2 regions of the Fictibacillus sp. WQ 8-8 genome follow, and region 2 is predicted to be linked to the other one. Evidence: a T-box and tRNA genes for the amino acid it is inferred to sense, from the RefSeq annotation. Region 2 holds a T-box; the other holds one or more tRNA genes.
What was found. A T-box is a leader RNA that pairs with one kind of tRNA and senses whether it is charged. The one in region 2 lies ahead of pheS (phenylalanine--tRNA ligase subunit alpha), so its partner is inferred to be a tRNA-Phe.
Positions count from the first base shown of each region.

Region 1: it has a tRNA-Phe gene. The T-box ahead of pheS (phenylalanine--tRNA ligase subunit alpha) is inferred to sense a tRNA for this amino acid. The anticodon was not compared.

Region 1 is NZ_JAMXKG010000004.1:331,409-341,842, reverse strand. Features, by position in the region: gene M1K46_RS11330 (DUF1540 domain-containing protein) at 20-232, shown strand; gene M1K46_RS11325 (hypothetical protein) at 359-751, shown strand; gene ispG (flavodoxin-dependent (E)-4-hydroxy-3-methylbut-2-enyl-diphosphate synthase) at 798-1,901, opposite strand; gene M1K46_RS11315 (hypothetical protein) at 1,999-2,328, opposite strand; gene M1K46_RS11310 (DUF1002 domain-containing protein) at 2,523-3,398, shown strand; gene M1K46_RS11305 (DUF1189 domain-containing protein) at 3,440-4,207, opposite strand; gene M1K46_RS11300 (Na/Pi cotransporter family protein) at 4,390-5,994, shown strand; gene M1K46_RS11295 (DUF456 domain-containing protein) at 6,026-6,508, shown strand; tRNA gene M1K46_RS11290 (tRNA-Asn) at 6,653-6,727, shown strand; tRNA gene M1K46_RS11285 (tRNA-Met) at 6,734-6,810, shown strand; tRNA gene M1K46_RS11280 (tRNA-His) at 6,828-6,903, shown strand; tRNA gene M1K46_RS11275 (tRNA-Ile) at 6,938-7,014, shown strand; tRNA gene M1K46_RS11270 (tRNA-Ser) at 7,028-7,120, shown strand; tRNA gene M1K46_RS11265 (tRNA-Met) at 7,299-7,375, shown strand; tRNA gene M1K46_RS11260 (tRNA-Phe) at 7,389-7,464, shown strand; gene M1K46_RS11255 (superoxide dismutase) at 7,752-8,363, shown strand; gene M1K46_RS11250 (MFS transporter) at 8,520-9,797, shown strand; gene M1K46_RS11245 (peptidoglycan D,D-transpeptidase FtsI family protein) at 9,911-10,434, shown strand, end outside.
Region 2 is NZ_JAMXKG010000005.1:168,073-178,506, forward strand. Features, by position in the region: gene pheT (phenylalanine--tRNA ligase subunit beta) at 1-806, opposite strand, end outside; gene pheS (phenylalanine--tRNA ligase subunit alpha) at 820-1,854, opposite strand; T-box leader at 1,895-2,128, opposite strand; gene M1K46_RS12770 (TrmH family RNA methyltransferase) at 2,210-2,974, opposite strand; gene sspI (small acid-soluble spore protein SspI) at 3,110-3,316, shown strand; gene M1K46_RS12780 (dUTP diphosphatase) at 3,353-3,838, opposite strand; gene M1K46_RS12785 (TVP38/TMEM64 family protein) at 3,937-4,530, opposite strand; gene M1K46_RS12790 (cytochrome ubiquinol oxidase subunit I) at 4,691-6,037, shown strand; gene M1K46_RS12795 (cytochrome d ubiquinol oxidase subunit II) at 6,058-7,083, shown strand; gene M1K46_RS12800 (DUF1294 domain-containing protein) at 7,093-7,347, opposite strand; gene rplT (50S ribosomal protein L20) at 7,416-7,775, opposite strand; gene rpmI (50S ribosomal protein L35) at 7,812-8,015, opposite strand; gene infC (translation initiation factor IF-3) at 8,041-8,544, opposite strand; ribosomal protein L20 leader region at 8,613-8,738, opposite strand; gene thrS (threonine--tRNA ligase) at 9,070-10,434, opposite strand, start outside.

The DNA of each region.
Region 1 (10,434 bases), on a different contig from region 2:
GTAAAGGAGGAGAGTCATTTTGCCAACAGTAAAATGTAATGTAGCCAACTGCACATATTGGGGAGAAGGCAACAATTGTGTAGCCGATGCCATCCTTGTTGAAATCGATAAGCATGCCAACAATAGATACGATATGGAAGCAAGCGGTGATCTGAGCGGAGATGCCAATCACAAAGACAACGCCGATAAACCGGCTGAAACCTGCTGCCATACATTCAAGCGAAAACAATGATAAAAAAGGAGCGTTTACCGCTCCTTTTTTATTTGCCGCTTCAGCTTTTCATTAAATTAACAACTATATTTACCTTGTTTAAAGCCATACTAAAAACGCTCCACAAAAGAAAGTGAGGGATTCGGTATGGCAGAAGATAAAGAATTTGAATCGGAATACAGAAGAGAACCTGTTAACCGGGATTCGGATTACAGAGAGGAAATGGCTGCTGATGTTGTCCCGATCACGAGCGGAGCAGCTCTTCCTGAGTATGATCGTCCCCGAGACGAACGTGAGCATGTAGAAAGAGAAAGACATGAAGAAAGAGATGACCGCGGCCAGGCAGGAAGGGTAATCGGAATGTTTTCCGTTATCCTGTCTGTTCTGTCATTGTTCATTCTTCCTGTCCTTTTCGGGGCTGCCGGTATTATCGGCGGTTTTATTGCAGCTAGGCGGGGAGCAACTACTTCAGGTTACTGGGCGATCGGTATTGGGATTGCTTCCATTGTCATCAGTTTATTATTTGCCCCCTTCTTTTAAATACAGGAGCAAAAAAAGCCTGCCGGTTCATCCGGCAGGCTTTTTGTTATTTTACAAATTCAGCTTGTTGTTTTGCATGATGTTCTTCAGCCAATTTATCGATTTCTTTTTTCAGCTCATCAAGCAGCTGATCTTCTGGAATCTTGCGTACAATTTCTCCGTGGCGGAAAAGCAAACCTTCGCCTCTTGCGCCTGCGATGCCAATATCAGCTTCGCGCGCTTCTCCTGGTCCGTTAACGGCGCAGCCGAGTACAGCAACCTTAATCGGCGCACGAATTTTAGAGATATATTCCTCTACTTCATTGGCGATTGAAATCAGGTCAATTTCAATTCTTCCGCATGTAGGACAAGAAATCAGTGTAGCTGCATCAGAAAGCAATCCGAACGATTTCAGCAGCTCTCTTGCCACCTTCACTTCCTCAACAGGGTCTGCACTTAAAGATATACGGAGTGTGTTTCCGATTCCTTTGCTGAGGATAACACCCAATCCTGCTGCACTTTTTACGGTTCCGGCAAAAAGAGTACCGGATTCGGTGATGCCGAGATGGAGAGGATAGTCAAAGGCTTGTGCTGCTTTTTCATACGCTTCTATTGCCAAGTTAACATCAGAAGCCTTCATGGACACGATAATGTCATGAAAATCAAGATCTTCGAGAATCTTAATATGATCAAGTGCACTCTCAACCATGCCTTCTGCTGTCGGGTATCCGTATTTTTCAAGATATTTCTTCTCGAGAGAGCCCGCGTTAACACCGATACGAATCGGAATACCTTTAGCTTTTGCTGCTTTAACGACAGCTTCTACTTTTTCTTTGCGCCCGATGTTGCCCGGGTTGATTCTGATCTTGTCGGCGCCGCCTTCAATCGCTTTAAGAGCGAGCTTATAATCAAAATGAATATCAACGACAAGCGGAATGGATATTTGTTTTTTTATATCGGCAATAGCCTCTGCTGCGCGCATGTCAGGACAGGCGACGCGGACAATTTGGCATCCTGCCTCTTCCAGGCGTTTGATTTCTGCAACAGTAGCTTCAACATCATGCGTTTTTGTAGTCGTCATGCTTTGAACGATTACCTGGTCGTTGCCGCCGATTGTTAAAGGGCCGACTTTGACAGGTCTCGTTTTTGAACGATGCGTAATTTCACTCATTGGTGAACCGCTCCTTTAATTTCTAGTATGACAGATAAAAAGCAACATCTGTACAGTAGTACATTTTATCAAGGGTTCCTTTAGTTTGGCAAGAAATCTAGTGTTTTAGTTCTTTATAGACCGGAAAATTATACATCTTTCCAACTTGAATGCTTTCAGGCCGGATATTGTGATTATATCTCTGAAAGTCCTTAATAATCTCAGGAATTGGCTTGGAAAGGGAAGCGGGGTTCACCTTTTCAATGATCGAAAGAACGGTATCTCCAGAAAAAACTTTCACTTTTTTATAAGGTGTGCTATTTTTTATACTGACCGCAGAAACGGGGGCTGGTTTTGAGCTATAGGACTGTAGAGTTCCAATTTTGAGATCATAAGCAATGGTATAAACAATAACTAGTGACAGGCAGAAGAGCAGAAATTTTTTCAAAGGCTTGTCCCCCTTTTGATATATGGAGAATATATATGCTGCGGCCTCTCGGTTTATTCCTTTAGACACCTATTTTTCAAGTATTAAATTGCTCCTTGAAAGTTATGTGGTGTAAAATGGAAGTATATCTGCAAGAAAAAGAGAAAGATACAGGGTCAAAAAGGGAAATACAAACAATGAGGTGGAGTATAAACATGAAATGGAATGCAAAATGGTTAGTGCCAATAATGGTCTTACTTACATTCATGGTACCTTTAAAAGCATTTGCTGATGCAGCGCCTGGAGATGTAATCGTAACACTTGGCGAAGATCTGACACCGGACCAAAAGGCAAAAATCTTAGAAGAGATGGGTGTTGACTCTAACGTTGATTCCGTAAATGTAACGAACGAAGAAGAGCATCAATATCTCGGTAAGTATATTTCCAAAGCGCAATTAGGAACACGTGCTATTTCATCTTCAAAAATCACACTTGCTGAGAAGGGTAAAGGGCTGCATGTGGATTCGAAAAACATCAACTGGGTAACCGACAGCATGATTGTTAATGCTCTTGTAACAGCAGGAGTAAAGGATGCAGACATCTATGTTACTGCTCCGTTCGAAGTGTCTGGAACAGCTGCTCTTACAGGAATCCTAAAGGCCTATGAACAGAAAGCTAACGTGAATATCCCTGAGGAAAAGAAGCAAGTTGCCAATGAAGAGGTTGTAAGAACGGCACAGCTTGGTGATCGAATCGGAACGAAGGAAGCCACACAGCTTATTACAGAAATCAAACAAGAGCTGGCCAAACATCCGGTTAATAATGAAGATGAACTTCGTGATCTCATCAAACGGGTAGCTGAGCGTCTCGGAATTCAGCTGACAGATGAAGAGCTGAACGGACTCGTTTCACTATTTAACAAAATGAAGGATCTTAACATTAATTGGGATAATGTTCAAAATCAGCTGCAGAATGTCCGTGATAACCTGGATGGATTTTTAAATAAAGACGAAACGCAATCTTTTCTCCAAAAGTTCATCGACTTTATTATTTCCATAATTGATGGCATAAAAGGCCTGTTCCAAAAATAAGAAAAAGCAAAGAAGGAGCCTGGTTAGGGCTCCTTCTTTTTTTATCCTTTTGGCTGTGGAGTTTCTTTAATGGAAAGATGAAGAAAAACAGAAGCCACTGCCCAATAGATGAGAAAAGAGAAGGGGACGTCTGTATGTAAAAGTTTCATGATGGCAAAGAAAACAGTAGGAAGTGTTACGGCATAGGCAGACATGATCCACAGCTGCCTGTAAGAAAGCTTTCGATGGCTGATATTTTGCAGCACTAATCCGATGACGGCCAAAACCGTAACCCCGATAAACTTTAACGCGACCGTAAAGACATAGATAAATAAAAATAACAAAGGTATCAGAACAGGCAGCAGATCGAATAAGGTGTTTGTCCAGGAGTTGATATCTTTCTTGGTCAACTTCACATCGCCGAGGGTGTTGTAAGGAACCTTCTGAGTTTCCCCGCCAGATATGACGATTGCTTCGTTATGCAAGAGAGCGATCACGTTTGTATAATCTGAGAGATCATCTTCTTTTATTGATCCTGTTGTATCAAAAATGAAGGTTTCACTGCTGTCTGTATGAACAACAGGCTTTTTCAGATCGGATGTTAGCTTTCCGTTTTGCAGCGAAAAGTCAGGAATCTCAGAAGTCATCGATTGCTTGAACTCTTCTATGCCCGATTTAAAGGCTAAAGAAAAGGCAATACCCACCGGGATTGATGTCAGCAGGATCAAAAAAAATACATAGCCTATGGCTTTGCCGATTCCCTGAAAACGGAGACGGGCAATCATTGGAGGGGAATACAGGCTTTTGAAAAAATGGTTGAAAATTCTCATTGAACTCCTCATTTCCTGAATGGTCTATATTAATTTTAGCGAATTATGAGGAAACAGACAATGAGGAGAACATTCCTTTGTAAAGGTTTTGCGAAGCGCCTTTACATGACCTTCATAAAACTAGATAATGGCATAAGAATGATTAGATAAAAGGGGTTGTAATTCTATTGGGTGTTCAGGATATGCTGTTTCAATTTTTAGGCGGGCTCGGCCTTTTTCTATTTGGAATTAAATATTTAGGTGAGGGTCTGCAAAACTCTGCCGGTGATCGGCTGAGGAACCTTTTGGACAGTCTGACGACCAATTCATTTACAGGAATTCTGGCTGGCTTATTCGTAACTATGCTCATTCAATCCAGTTCTGCCACAACGGTATTGACGGTAGGGCTCGTAAATGCAAGAATGCTGACGCTTAGACAGGCAGTTGGGATCATTATGGGGGCCAATATCGGTACTACTTTCACTGCCTTTATCATTGGATTTGATGCAGCGGGATTTGGTCTGCCACTGCTTGCGGCAGGGGCATTCTTCGTTTTTTTTATCCGGAGTTACAAATATGTTTTCATCGGAAGAATTTTATTCGGCCTGGGCGGGCTATTTTATGGCCTTCAGCTAATGGGAGCAGGGATGGAACCTTTGCAGTCCTCCCTTGATTTTCAAAACATCACGGCACATTTAAACGATCAGCCGTTTTTGGGCATCGCCATTGGAACTTTGGCAACGATGATCCTTCAATCCTCAAGCGCGACCGTGGGCATACTGCAGCAGATGTTTTCAATGGACCTGATTCATTTAAACGGTGCCCTTGCTGTTCTTTTTGGTGATAATATCGGAACCACCATCACAGCTGTGATCGCATCGTTCGGGGCCTCTCAGAATGCCAAGAGAGCAGCACTGGTTCATGTGCTGTTCAATCTCATAGGGACGATTATTTTTGTGATTATCTTTATCCCTTACAAAGGGTTGATCCAATGGATTTCAAGCAGTCTCCATCTGGAGCCTGCCATGCAAATTGCCTTTGCGCACGGAATTTTCAACATCGGCAATGTTATTATCCTGTTTCCATTTATTTCATTGCTGGTCTTTACAGTCTCAAAATTGATTAAAGATGATCAATGGTCTGTTGACAGCAAGACGGTAAAATTGGACGAGAAAGTCATCAACAGTTCTCCGGAATTTGCCCTGCATCAAGCTAGGCAGGAGCTGCTGAAAATGGCTGACTATTCAAGGGAGGGTCTCAGCCAGGCGTTGCTTTTCTTCCAAACCCGGAAAAATAAGCATGCCGATACAGCCATGCAGTATGAAGAAGAGATTAACCGGTTTGACAGGCAAATCACCAAGTTTCTCGTTAAACTTTCTATTCATTCTTTGTCCAAGAATGAATCTAAAGAGCATACGATGCTTCTCAATCTGTGCAAGGACATCGAAAGAATCGGGGATCATATGAAAAATATGATTGATCTGGTCTGCTTTATGGCACGAAATAATATTAAACTTTCGGAAGTAACGTCACGCGACTTTGAAAACATGATGATCCTGACCCAATCCTGCCTGACAAAAGCGATTATTTCTCTTGAGACGAACGATAAACCGATGGCTGAGGAAGTTCTGAACATTGAGGACGATATTGATGAAATGGAGAAAACACTGAGAAAGAAACACATTCAGGACATCAACAACAATTTAAGCACCGGCCAAGAAAGTGTGGTGTATGTTGACTTTATCAGCAATCTAGAACGGATCGGAGACCATTCTGTCAATATTGCAGAAGCAGTGCTTGATCGATAAACCTACTTAAAACACTACAGGAGGCTTACTGATGGATTATGTATATTGGATATTAATCGGCCTGTCGTTCGTTCTGGCATTCGCTGCCCTGATCTTTCCCATACTGCCTGGAGCGCTTTTTCTGGCTCTTGGGTTTGTGCTCTATGGAATTTTTTATTCCTTTCAGCCATTTACGCCCTTTTTCATCGGTGTAGAAGTGTTTTTGCTGGCAACTCTTTTTGTAGTGGATTATTTCAGCAATTTGTTTGGAGTAAAAAAACGGGGCGGTTCCAAAGCGGCCGTATGGGGCAGCACGGTCGGCCTGCTCCTTGGCCCATTTGTGATTCCTGTTGCCGGCATCATCGCCGGACCGTTTCTGGGTGCGTTTATTGCAGAATTGATCATCGGGCGAAAATCAATAGGAGAAGCGGCTAAGGTAGGGTTTGGCTCAGTTCTTGGTTTTTTGGGAGGAACGGTTGCTAAGATCATCATTCAAGTGATCATGATTGGCTATTTTCTTTTTGTTGTATTATAAAAATAGTGCTTGCTAAAATGTTGGAGACGTGCTATATTTATATCTGTCTCACCGAGGGTTTTCAAAATGGTCATGAAAAAAAGGTTTGACTTACATAGCTTAAAAATGATATAGTAATTCTTGTCCCTTAGAGGACAACATTGTTCCACAGTAGCTCAGTGGTAGAGCTATCGGCTGTTAACCGATCGGTCGTAGGTTCGAGTCCTACCTGTGGAGCCAAAATATGGCGGTGTAGCTCAGCTGGCTAGAGCGTACGGTTCATACCCGTGAGGTCGTGGGTTCGACTCCCTCCGCCGCTACCATATTTTTTTAGGCGATGGCGATCGTGGCGAAGTGGTTAACGCACCGGATTGTGATTCCGGCATTCGTGGGTTCAATTCCCATCGGTCGCCCCATTTTTATTTACATAACTATCTTAATACATAAAATGGACCCTTAGCTCAGTTGGTCAGAGCGGTCGGCTCATAACCGATTGGTCGTAGGTTCGAGTCCTACAGGGTCCACCATTTTTCAGCACATGGAGGTATACCCAAGTCCGGCTGAAGGGATCGGTCTTGAAAACCGACAGGGGTGTAACAACCCGCGGGGGTTCGAATCCCTCTACCTCCTCCATAATTTCTTAATTTTTATATCATCGCAGGGTGGAGCAACGAGCGTTACAGCATGATTATGCTGCGAGTAACCTCAACGGATACACTCCAATGATTACTCGAGTAGAGGAAGAGGTAAAGCCTCTGAGAGACAGTCAATAATTACGGAGGAATAACATCGTCCGTCAACTTAATACCATCGCGGGGTGGAGCAGTCTGGTAGCTCGTTGGGCTCATAACCCAAAGGTCGCAGGTTCAAATCCTGTCCCCGCAACCATAATACCTAAAGTGGCTCGATAGCTCAGTCGGTAGAGCAGAGGACTGAAAATCCTCGTGTCGGCGGTTCGATTCCGTCTCGAGCCACCATTTTCATACATAGTCAACCTTTGCCCAACGTGGTGAAGGTTTTTTGTTTTTAATGAGAAACTTTTGTTTTAATATCTCCCATAACGAGGGATAAAAGAAGTCCGGCTATGTACATAATAAACTTTGATTAAAGAGGGTTAATCGTTGAAAGTTCCGGGTAAATCTGATAATGTATGAGTTGGGATACTTATTAAACATTATTGTTGCTTAACTATGTTTTCAATTTTGGGGTTTTTTCTCCAAAATGAAATATAAAAAATGTTTACATACCAAGGAGGAGATTGATCATGGCAAAGTTTGAACTGCCTGCTTTACCTTATGCTGCAAATGCACTGGAACCACACATTGATGAGACTACAATGAATATTCACCACGACCGTCATCACAAAACGTATGTTGATAACTTGAACGCAGCACTTGAAGGCCAAGCTGAGTTTGAAAACAAAGGCCTAGAGGACCTTCTTTCCAATCTTGATGCATTGCCTGAAAACATTCGCACAGCTGTACGCAACAATGGCGGCGGACATGCGAACCACAGCTTATTCTGGGAAATCCTAAAACCAGGCGGATCCAACGAACCTACTGGTGAAGTAGCTGAACGCATCAACAGTAAATTCGGAAGCCTTGATTCATTCAAGGAAGAGTTTGCAAATGCTGCAAAAGGCCGTTTCGGATCTGGTTGGGCTTGGCTAGTTGTTAATAACGGTGAGCTTGAAGTAACAAGCACAGCGAATCAAGATAACCCTGTGATGGAAGGCAAAACTCCAATCTTAGGTCTTGATGTTTGGGAGCATGCATATTACTTGAACTATCAAAACAAACGTCCAGATTACATTAATGCATTCTGGAATGTAGTAAACTGGGATGAAGTTGAAAAACGTTATAACGAAGCAAAATAATGCAGAAAAGCCGGCCAGGTTCTTTGAAAAAGACCCTGGCCGGTTTTTTTATACTCTTTTTCTAATGATATACAATAAAAACCAATTCTTCGTTTGGCGAATAGCCCCTTTCAGGATGTGAAAACTACATGTGAATTGCAAAGGGGCGAGAACAAAATGAAGTTCAATTTGTTTGGAGACACGGACAGAACGAAAGAATTGCTGCTATTGCTTGTGGTAGGAGGGCTTTTTGCATTAAGTACGGCTCTGTCTAATACGTTTGTTAATATTTATTTATGGAAGCAATCTGGTGAGCTGAAGGATATCGCTCTGTATAATTTATCGATTGTGTGCATTCAGCCTGTTGCTTTTTTTATTGCAGGTAAGTTGACAAAAAAAATTGACAGGGTTATTGTACTTCGGATTGGTGTCATCATATTATCGCTTTTTTATTTGTATGTGCTTTTCCTCGGGAAGCAGGCAAGTGAGTATCTGCTCATTCTTGGCGGACTGCTCGGAGCTGGGCTTGGCTTTTATTGGCTCGCTTTTAACGTGCTGACCTTTGAAGTGACAGAACCTAATACAAGGGATAACTTTAATGGCTACCTTGGGGTGCTAACTTCCTTGTCCGGTATGGTCGGCCCGATTACCTCCGGGTTCTTAATCTCGCAGCTGGATAAGTTTACTGGCTACCGCATCATCTTCAGCGTTTCATTGGTTTTATTTTTCAGTGCGGTTATCATCAGTTTTTTCTTAAGCAGACAGAAGGCCGAGGGGAAGTTTTTTGTCTGGCAGATCCTAAAGTCGAGAGAAACCAACTTAAATTGGGGCCGCATCCTAAATGCCCATTTTTTTCAGGGATTTAGGGAAGGGACGTTCATTTTTTTGATCGTCATATGGGTATACATTATTTCAGACAGTGAATTTGCTCTTGGGACATTTGGGCTTGTTCAATCTGCCGTTTCTTTTGTTGGTTATTTTATCGTCTCCCGGATGATGACAAGAGATAGAAGGAAAAAATCCATCTTTGTCGGAGGATTGATCCTATTCCTTTCTCCGTTCCTTTTTCTGCTTCAAGTCACGTTTCCGCTGCTTCTCTTTTATGGTGTGGTCATCTCCATTGCCTATCCGCTGCTGCTCGTTCCCTATGTTTCCCTGACATATGATGTGATTGGCCGCTCGGATAACGCTGGGCCGATGAGGGTCGAATATATTGTGGTGAGGGAATTGTATTTAAATGCAGGACGGATTCTTTCTATTGTTATTTTGCTTATTACGATCACTTACTTTAATGGAGACTACAGTATTCCGGTGCTGCTGCCTGTACTGGGAGCCGGTCACTTTATCATTTATTTTTGTGTAAGATCAATTCGGTTTGCTACCCTTCAAAAATCTGAGATCATGTCGAACTATTCACAGAACAATACAGACAAGGAAGATGGGACTAGGGTTTGACATTTTTCTTTCGGAAACATTGATTTACTGTTAAAATTATTTTAGTAAATCAATTTGTCGAAAATGGAAAAATAGTATCGAACTATTTCCATACATAAGTAAGGGTGGAATGAATGACTAAAGAAAAAAAGAAAAAGAATCATGTACCGGTGCGTCTAAATGCGTTGTTTCTGGCTGTTTTTTTCCTTTTTTCAGTTTTGATCTTCAGATTGGGCTATGTTCAGATCGTACAGGGTGAAGAATATCACAGGTCCGCTGATAAAAAGGAAAATGTGACTGCAAGGCTGGATGCTCCGAGAGGGAAAATGTTCGACACACAGGATCGAGTGGTGGTTGACAACAAGCCGCTTTATTCCATCACGTATACCCGCACTCAGAAGACGAGTGCAGAGGACCGGCAGGCGATCGCAAAAAAATTGGCGGGCTATATTCAGAAAGATACAAAAAGCGTAACAGAACGGGATAAGAAAGATTATTTTATCTTTTTAAATAAGAAAGAAGTAGAAAGCAGGATCAGCAAACAAGAGAAAAAAGGGCTCAGCGATGACGATTATTACAACCTCATGCTGGAACGGATAACAAAGAAGGATCTGAAAAGCTTTACTCCCCAGCAGATTGAGGTACTGGCCATCAAACG
Region 2 (10,434 bases):
TGTCCGTATTCGAGCAATACGTAGTTCGTTATATCGACCACATTATTGATTGGACGGATTCCTGCTGCAATCAAACGGTTTTGCAGCCAAAGAGGTGATGGCGCGATCGTAACATTCTTGATCACCATGGCTCCGTAGTAAGGATTATCTTCTTTTGCATCAACTTTTACCGAAATATAATCTGAAGCTTTTTCAGCTGTATAATCTACGGAAACTTCAGGAAGACGAAGCTCCTCATTTAGAATGGCAGCAACCTCGTAAGCCACACCAATCATGTTTAAGCAGTCGGCACGGTTTGGTGTCAATCCGAGTTCAAGAACATAGTCATCCAGGTTCAAATAACTCAAGGCATCGCTGCCAACTTCCGCATCGGAAGGCATAACGAAAATCCCTGTTGAATACTCTTTCGGCACCAATTTCGTTTCCACACCAAGTTCAGTAAGTGAACAGATCATTCCATGAGACGCTTCTCCGCGAAGTTTCGCTTTCTTAATCTTGAAGTTTCCAGGAAGTACAGCACCTACTTGCGCTACCGGCACTTTTTGGCCAGCAGCCACGTTTGGAGCACCGCACACGATTTGTACCGGGTCTTCTTCACCGATGTCGACTTTACAGACACGGAGTTTATCGGCATTTGGATGCTGAACACATTCCAGCACATGTCCGACGACCACTCCTGTAATCCCTTTGTTGAGGGATTCCACGATTTCTACTTCAATTCCGCTTTTCGTAATTTTTTCACCAAGCTCTGCAGCACTGATATTAATATTTACGTACTCTTTCAGCCAGTTATATGAAACTAACACAGGCTTCCCCTCCTTATGCCTTTTTAAATTGTTTTAAGAAACGAAGATCGTTTGTGTAAAAATGACGGATATCATCAATGCCATACTTCAGCATCGCAATCCGTTCAGGGCCCATTCCAAATGCAAACCCTGTGTATTTCTTTGAGTCGAAGCCTGCCATCTCCAATACGTTCGGATGGACCATACCTGCTCCAAGGATTTCAATCCAGCCAGTATGCTTACAGATCGAGCAGCCTTTTCCACCACATTTAAAACAGGAAATATCCATCTCGACAGACGGTTCTGTGAATGGGAAAAAGCTTGGGCGCAATCGGATTTTGCGCTCTTCGCCGAACATTTTTTTAGCGAAGGTTTCAAGAACACCTTTTAAGTCACTCAAGCGGACATTCTCATCGACGACAAGTCCTTCGATCTGCATGAACTGATGAGAGTGAGTCGCATCATCGTCATCCCTTCTGTACACTTTCCCCGGAGAAATTATTTTTACCGGGCCTCTTCCGTGATGTTTTTCCATCGTTCTTGCCTGCACCGGAGAAGTCTGTGTACGAAGCAGAATGTCTTCTGTAATAAAGAATGAATCCTGCATGTCTCTTGCCGGATGTCCTTTCGGAAGGTTCAGTGCTTCAAAATTGTAATAATCGGTTTCCACTTCAGGGCCTTCTGCCACCGTGAAGCCCATCGTTAAGAAAAGATCTTCAATCTCTTCAACGACTGCCGTTAACGGATGGGAGTTCCCCTTTCTGACCGGCCGGCCCGGAAGTGTAACATCGATCGATTCTTTTTTCAGCTTTTCTTCAATAGCAGCCTGTTCCATCTGGCTGATTTTCGTATCAAGCGCAGCTGTGATCGCATCCCTTACTTCATTCGCATAAGCCCCAATAACAGGACGTTCTTCCGGAGATAGTTTCCCCATCCCTTTCAGTACTTCTGTGATCGGCCCTTTTTTACCCAAATAAGATACTTTGATGTCCTGTAATTCTTTCAGCTCATTTGCTTGCTGAATTTTCACCAATGCTTCTTCCTTTAATGCCTGCAATCGGTCCTGCATAACATCTTGCCTCCTTTAGAAATAAAAAAACCCCGTCCATAAAAGGGACGAGGATTCGCGGTACCACCCAGATTAATCAAGAATTCAGGCCAACGCCATCATACTTGTTCACTTCGTTTTCATAACGGACTTGGTCCGGTCCACCCTACTTGTAGGTTCAGGCGACTGCTCAGGAGCGAATTCGATAAATTCTACCGGAGAAACACTTTCAGTCAAGGTGTTTCCTCCCTTTGCCGGCGAGCTCTTATTTACTACTCTCCATCGATGCATTTTATTCATGCAGTTGTCTTCTTATTATAGTTGAACTTCCTTATCTGTGCAATTGCCAATCTATTTTATAATGTATTCCTTTTTGTTATTTCCTGTTCTTCTGAAGTTCATACAGCATGATTCCAGCCGCAACAGCAACGTTTAGTGATTCAGCATTCCCGAACATCGGGATATAGACAAGCTGGTCTGCGGATTCCATAATTTCCATCCTCACTCCGCTGCCTTCGTTTCCTACAACGAGCGCAAACGTTCCTGAAGATTGCACGTCATGCAATGATTGGGCACCTTTTAGTGCAGAAACGAAAACAGGTACCTGTTTCTGTCTGCACGCTGCGATCCAATCCTGAAGATTTCCTTTTACAACGGGAAGGTGGAACAGCGAACCTTGTGTAGAGCGAAGAACCTTGCTGTTATAAACATCGACAGTTCCTTCACCAAGCACAATCCCGTCCAGACCTGCAGCGTCTGCGGTTCTAATTATTGTACCAAGGTTTCCAGGATCCTGAACGCCGTCCACAAGCAGGTATTTTCCGCCGGTTTTTACTTGTAACTCCTTTGAACTCATACGGCAAATTGCCAAAACTCCCTGCGGATGTTCAGTATCACTTAGGATTCCCATGATTTTTTTAGAAACTACCCATGGGTCCAGGCGAAGCTGTTCCCATTCATTCGGCATCGGGTAGGATTCCTCTATAATCAGATGAGCAATCTGGACGTTATGGTTCATTGCTTCTTCAATCAGATGAGGCCCTTCAATAATGTATTGTCCTAATTTATCCCGTTCTTTTCTCGTGTATAGTTTTTTCCATTGTTTTATGGAGGCATTTTGTTCTGATTCAATCCGTTTCATTTGGTTCAACCATCCTTTAATCTCTTTCAACTTTTTTTATTATATCTTCAAAATGATACATAATCCATCGGCCCTTAATAAAAACTAGGAAATAGTCACAAACTTAATGAAATAAATCTGTTTGAGGTGATAATGATGGATATCGATATCCGTAAAGCAGTTCTTGCCAATGTTTCCGGAAACAATAAAGAACAATTGGAAAGTACAATCGTTGATGCGATCCAAAGCGGTGAAGAAAAAATGCTTCCTGGTCTTGGTGTACTGTTTGAAGTGATCTGGAAAGAATCCGACAACCAGAAAAAAGAAGAAATGCTCTCAACCCTTTCCAGCGGTTTGAAATAGTAAAAGTCCCGGGAGATCCTCCCGGGATTTTTACTTTTAATACCCTTCATCCTGACGCTGATGATTGATTTCATTCTTTTTGTAGTAACCATCCACGATATTTTCTACCGAAAAGCCAAGAAGCTGGCCGAGGCCAATGAATTCAGAAAACAATTGGCTAAACAGGGTTTTGTCTTTTTTGCCTTGCAGGCCGCTGATGAGCCGGTAAAGTGATAGGAATTGGCCTGTCAGGTCTTCATTGCTTGCAACTGTATGGATTTCTATATCATCCATCCCCATGTCAAGCCCAACCGACAGGATAAAATGAAGTCCGTCCACATATTCCTCAAGAATGACACTGTCCGATGATGCAGGTTTAACACTCCAGTATTTAAAACAACGGGTTTCATTGGCCAGCTCCCCTAGCTCGACAAGCAGGGCGAGCAGACGCTGATCATAAAGGTCATCGTTATGTAAACCATGCTCTTGTATAATTCGATCATTCAGATGCTTCTGCATTTCAAATAGTTCTTTAAAACCCACGATATCCACTCCTTTCGCTCATTATAACAAACATATGATTTCCTTAAAAACACACCAAAAAACCCCAGGTTGGAGTCCCCTGAGGCTGGATCGCGTTATCATGCACTTTTCGCAGGTGTATTCTCTTTTTTTTCAAAAAAGTCCTCCCATTTGACAATCCATTCTTTCTTTCTGAGGAGATGAAACAGGACGAGCATCATGGCTGCAATTCCGATTCCCCAAACCACAGAGAGATGAAAGATATAATGGCCGAACGTAGAGTACATGAAGGCAAGCGGAACGTTGGATACCACGCTTGCTTTTGTATATTCCTTAAAACTTTTCGTTATCTCCAGGACAAACAGAGAGAGCAGGGAAAAATGGATGAAAGGAATTAGCTTTAAAATTGCGATTTGGCCCAATGAGAACGGCATTCGTTTGCCTACGATTTTCCGCTTGATTTTCATGAACCGGTTGAGCGACTTCGGCATTTTTCTCAGCAGTCCGTAGAACAGCAAACTGGACAGGGTAATGCCGATTATCGAATAAAGCGTCCCATAAACCGACCCGAACAAGACCCCGCCTGCCATACAGATCAAACCTACTGGCAGAAAAAGAAACTGCCTCATCATATGGAGCAGAATGAAAAAGACAGGAGCAAAAATACCTGCAAACTTCAAAATTCCAAGGATCTCTGTGAGCTCATGCTGCATGATTCAACCCTCCTTTATCGCCATCTTATGACATAAGACGAGCAGTTATGCTCTTCCTTCTTCCAGATCCATGAATATTTCCATAACTTTTATGACAGGTTAAAGATTAGAAAAGCTGGTTTTCTTTTACAGATAACCATTAGGTTGAGGAGTGGTTTTCATGGATACAGTCGTGTTGGCTCGTGCTTTTTTCGGAACGTCTCTTGCCTTTCATATCATTTTTGCAACGCTTGGTGTTGGTATTCCCCTCATGATCGTCATCGCAGAAATTCTTCATCAAGTAAAAAAAGACAATGATTATGCCATAATGGCTAAACGCTGGACAAAGGCCTTTGCTGTTCTGCTCGGTGTGGCTATCCCTTCAGGAACGATCGTCGGGGTCCAGCTTTCTTTGCTTTGGCCAGGTTTTATGGAGATTGTAGGAAAGGTTATCTCGCTTCCTTTCCAGATTGAACTTTTCGCCTTCTTTATTGAAGCTTTGTTCATGTCCATCTACGTTTACGCAGCAGACAGGCTGCCAAAGTATTTCAGGATCATCTCTGTCATCTTGGTGGCGTTTGGAGCTGTAGCATCCGCCATTCTAATCACCGCTGTCAATACGTGGATGAATACACCTGACGGATTTAAGATTACAAAGGACGGCACTATTTATGATGTCAATCCATGGGATGCCTTTTTCAATCCGAGTTTTCTTTCAACAGCCTTCCATGTATCAGTGACTGCGTATATGACTGGCGGTTTTGCCCTGGCTTCTGTAGGGGCTTATAAGCTTTTAAGAGGGAATCTTACGAAGAAAGAATCTGTCTATCATAAAAAAGGATTTTTAATGGCCATTGTCGTTGGTTTGATTTTTTCATTGATTTCAAGTTTTTCAGGTCATCACTCTGCACAGATCCTGCATGAACACTCACCCGAGAAGCTAGCCGCAGCCGAAGGCTTATTTGAAACCCAGCGATATGCTCCTCTTGCGATCGGAGGTTTCACCGATCCCAAAACAGAAGAAGTGAAATATGGAATTGAGATCCCATGGATGCTCAGCTGGCTCGCTGCCGGCAAGTTTGATACCGAAGTCAAAGGCCTCTATGAATTCCCGCGTGAAACCTGGCCTCCTTTTTATGTGCACACCCTGTTTAATATCATGGTTGGGATTGGGTTTTTCCTGTTGGGACTGGCTGCAGTCGCTTTGTTTTTCTGGTGGTATTACGGCAAAAGAAAACAGAAGCCTTTTCCAAAATGGCTTCTGTTCACCTTAATCTTTTCCGGTCCACTTTCCATGCTTGGCATCGAATTCGGATGGATTTTCAGCTGCAGCGGAAGACAGCCCTGGACGATTTACAGGGTCCAGACCACAGCAGAAGCAGCTACACAATCAGAAAATCTTGCTCCCTTGTTTCTATTGTTCATCGGTCTCTACCTGCTTCTGAGCGTCCTGACGATCCTGATTCTTACAAGCTATTTTAAACGGCATCCGGTATCCAAGGACTTTGAAAAATACTCTGGCTATTAAATGACGAAAGAGGGAGCATAATGAACGAAGAAGTTATTGCCATATTGGTCTTATGGACCTTTATCTTCATCTATAGCATTTTTGGATCGATTGATTTCGGGGCAGGATTCTGGGCGATGATCTACAATGACCATCGGACCTTTGCAGGAAAAATAGCCAACCGATTTCTTTCACCGACCTGGGAAATTACAAATGTTTTTCTTGTTCTTCTCGTAGTCGCCTTTGTCGGTTTTTTTCCGAAAGGCGCCTTTACACTCGGAACCGTGCTGCTGATCCCGATTTCGCTGATCTTGTTTCTGCTTTCCATACGGAGTGCCTTTATGGTTTTTTCTTATTCCGTTCAAGGATACAGAAAGACGATGTTCTTTATTTCCGGTGTGTGCGGAGTTTTGATACCGGCACTCCTGATCACGGTACTCCCTGTAAGCCAGGGTGGTTTTATTGAAGGTATGAACGGAAAAGATACCCTTCTCCTTGGAAAGCTGTTTACGAGCCCTTCCTTATATATGTACATTTTGTTCGGGCTTACTTCTGAACTGTTCTTGTCATCCTTGTTTCTCGCGGATTACTCAAGGGTCTCTAAACAAGAAGGCGCCTATAGGCTCTACAGGGGGAACGTACTGATTCTTGGCCCCTCCACCCTTCTTGCTGCTGTGATCACACTGCTGGTCATACAGCCTGAGGCCGGGTGGCTGCTCGATAATCTGTATGATCAAAGGATATGGTTCATCCTTTCCACCCTGGCATTCATCGTGGGCTATGCCTCTCTATGGCTCAGTAACAAAGATGGGAAAGCAGCAGGTAAACCCCGTGTGGCTCTGCTCGCAACTGTCGCACAATACGGCTTGGCGAGTTACGGATATGGAATGGCTCACCTGCCTTACATCGTTTATCCGAGCCTGACCATATACGATGCCTTTACAGCGAAAGAAACGTTCTATTCGCTCATGATCATGTATGCTGTTGGTTTAGCGATCCTTACTCCCGGCTTTTATGTGTTTTGGAGGCTCTTCCTTAAGGATAAACGCTATCTGCAGCAGGATTAAGAGTGCAGATTAAATGAAGTACCTGGCAATGATGAAAATGTCGGCAAGCACAAGCAATGGCACTCCGACTTGAAAGCTTGGATGCTTTGTTTTATGCCGAAATTGCACCATCCCTGCCCAAATCCCGCAGGCGCCTCCTATGATCGCAAACAGCCACAGGCGGCGTTCCGGCGTCCGCCACTTCCCTGCCTTGGCCGCTTCCTTATCATGATGCATCAGCCAAAAGGCAATAACGTTAACGAGAATTAAATAAATGTAGATCATACAAACTAAATCTCCTTTTATAGAAAAAAGCCATTTCCTTCATGGAAAATGGCTTTTTGGTTCTTAATTTATGCTTTTAGGCTGTCTTTTGCTTTAGAAGCAAGTTCACCGAATGCTTTTTCATCAGAAACAGCGATTTCAGCAAGCATTTTTCGGTTGATGTCGATGCCTGCAACTTTTAGGCCATGCATTAAACGGCTGTAAGAAAGACCGTTTGTGCGAGCTGCCGCGTTGATACGAGTGATCCAAAGTTTACGGAAATCACGTTTCTTTTGACGGCGGTCACGGTATGCATACATAAGAGATTTGAAAACTTGCTGTTGAGCAACTTTAAATAACTTATGTTTGGATCCGAAATAACCTTTAGCTAACTTTAATACTTTTTTACGACGACGACGTGACACATAGCCACCTTTTACTCTTGGCATTTTAATACCCTCCTAGATATATACGATCAGTTATTATTATTTTTTCTTGTAAGTTAATAGTGTACGGATACGTTTGTAATCTCCGCTTGTAACAATCTTCGCTTTGCGAAGTTTACGCTTGGCTTTAGTAGATTTGTTAGCGAACATATGGCTTGTAAACGCACGTGCACGCTTAAGTTTACCTGTTCCAGTCTTTCTGAAGCGCTTTGCAGCACCTTTATGTGTTTTCATTTTAGGCATGATTGGATTCCTCCCTGGAAAGTAATTATTTTTCGGTTGTTGGTGCTAAAATGAGGAACATGCTTCGGCCTTCCATTTTTGGTCGAACTTCAACCGTAGCAACGTCTTCACATTCTTTAGCTAATTTTTCAAGCACAGTTTTTCCGATCGAGGAGTGCGTGATGGCACGGCCCCGGAAACGAATGCTTGCTTTCACTTTATCGCCTTTTTCAAGGAACTTGCGGGCATTTTTAAGCTTTGTGTTAAAATCATGCTCCTCAATTGTAGGGCTTAAGCGAATTTCTTTCGTTGTAACAATCTTTTGATTCTTACGTGCTTCTCTGTCTTTTTTCTGCTGCTCAAACTTAAACTTACCATAGTCCATGATACGGCACACTGGCGGTTTAGCGGTTGGTGCAACAAGTACAAGATCAAGATTGGCATTTGCCGCAATATCAAGAGCTTCATGACGTGTTTTAATCCCTAGCTGGCTGCCATCAGCCCCGATAAGTCTTACTTCACGAGCACGTATGCCCTCATTGACAGACATGTCCTTACTAATAGTAAGTCACCTCCAAGAAATTTATGTGAGTAGTCATTAACTCAGCACTTTGTAAACAAATAAAAAAAGCGTCGGCACATACTGCACCCACACGACCTCATCATCATTTCTGAAAGTTCGGTTGACCAGCCAACAGCACAATGCGTTGATCAGGTGAGAAGCGGGTGCTTCTGCTTTTGTTCGAAACTCAACTTATTTAATTACCTAAATTAATATACCATTGACAAGAACCTCTTGTCAACTAATGTTCTTTGTTCTTCACAACAGAATTTATTTTACAGTACTACTTGTTGTTTTGCAAGCACTAAAATAGTTTTTTCCTCGCACTCAAGTGATTAAAGAAGGGAAAATCAATTTACAGGCCAAAATTGATATTTACCCGCCGAAATGAAGGATTTACCCTCCAAAACATCAGGCTTTACCCGCTAAAACTCAGTTATGTAAACAGGGTGCCAGGCACCGCTAAGGGGCTGCAAAAAAAAGAACTGCGAATGAATTCGCAGTTCTCTAATTTTATCCTCTTTTATTCACTTGCTCAAGAATGCTTGATTTGAACGCATCAAAGGATACAGTTTCTGATTTTTGCTCACCGTATTTACGGACGTTGACGGCTTGATCGGAAATTTCCTGATCACCGAGCACGAGCATGTATGGGATTTTTTGCATTTGCGCTTCACGGATTTTATATCCCAGCTTTTCATCGCGGTTGTCGACTTCGACGCGAATGCCTTCTTCCAGCAGTTCCTCACTAATCTTTCTTGCGTACTCTTCATGAACAGTGGATACAGGAATAATCTGTACCTGTACAGGAGCAAGCCATACCGGGAACGCACCCTTGTATTCCTCGATCAGGAAGGCGACAAAACGTTCCATTGTGGAAACGACTCCGCGGTGGATAACGACCGGACGGTGATCCTTTCCGTCGCTTCCTTTGTACGTTAGGTCAAAGCGTTCAGGCAAGTGGAAATCAAGCTGTACAGTAGACAGCGTCTCTTCTTTTCCGAGCGCAGTCTTCACCTGAACATCAAGCTTCGGCCCGTAGAACGCGGCTTCCCCTTCTGCTTCTATATAATCCAAGTCCATATCTTCCATAGTTTCTTTAAGAAGAGCCTGTGCTTTTTCCCACATCTCATCGTTGTTTACGTATTTTTCTTTGTCCTCAGGATCACGGTAAGAAAGACGGAACCTGTATTCTGTAATGCCAAAGTCTTTGTACACACGCTGGATGAGCTTTACTACGCGGATAAACTCATCTTTTAATTGATCCGGGCGGGCAAAGATATGAGCATCATTCAATGTCATGGAACGGACACGCTGAAGGCCAGCCAATGCTCCTGACATCTCATGGCGATGCATCGTTCCAAGCTCAGCAATACGGATTGGAAGATCACGGTAGCTGTGCATGCTGTTCTTGAACACCATCATGTGATGCGGACAGTTCATCGGACGAAGAACAAGCTGCTCGTTGTCCATTTCAATCGCAGGATACATATCTTCTTTATAATGATCCCAGTGTCCTGATGTTTTATAGAGCTCTACACTGCCTAGATGAGGAGTGTAGACATGGTCGTAGCCAAGTCTTACTTCTGTGTCGACAATATAACGCTCGATGATACGGCGGATCGTCGCACCCTTTGGAAGCCAGACCGGCAAACCTTGTCCAATCTTTTGGGAAACAGTGAAAAGATCCAGCTCTTTTCCAAGTTTCCGGTGATCTCGCTCTTTCGCCTCTTGAAGGTAGACAAGATGCTGATCCAGCTCTTTCTGGTTAAGAAAAGCTGCTCCATAGATGCGCTGAAGCATCTGGTTATCGCTGTCTCCTCTCCAATAAGCGCCTGAGATGCTCATCAATTTAAAGGACTTGATTTTTCCAGTGGA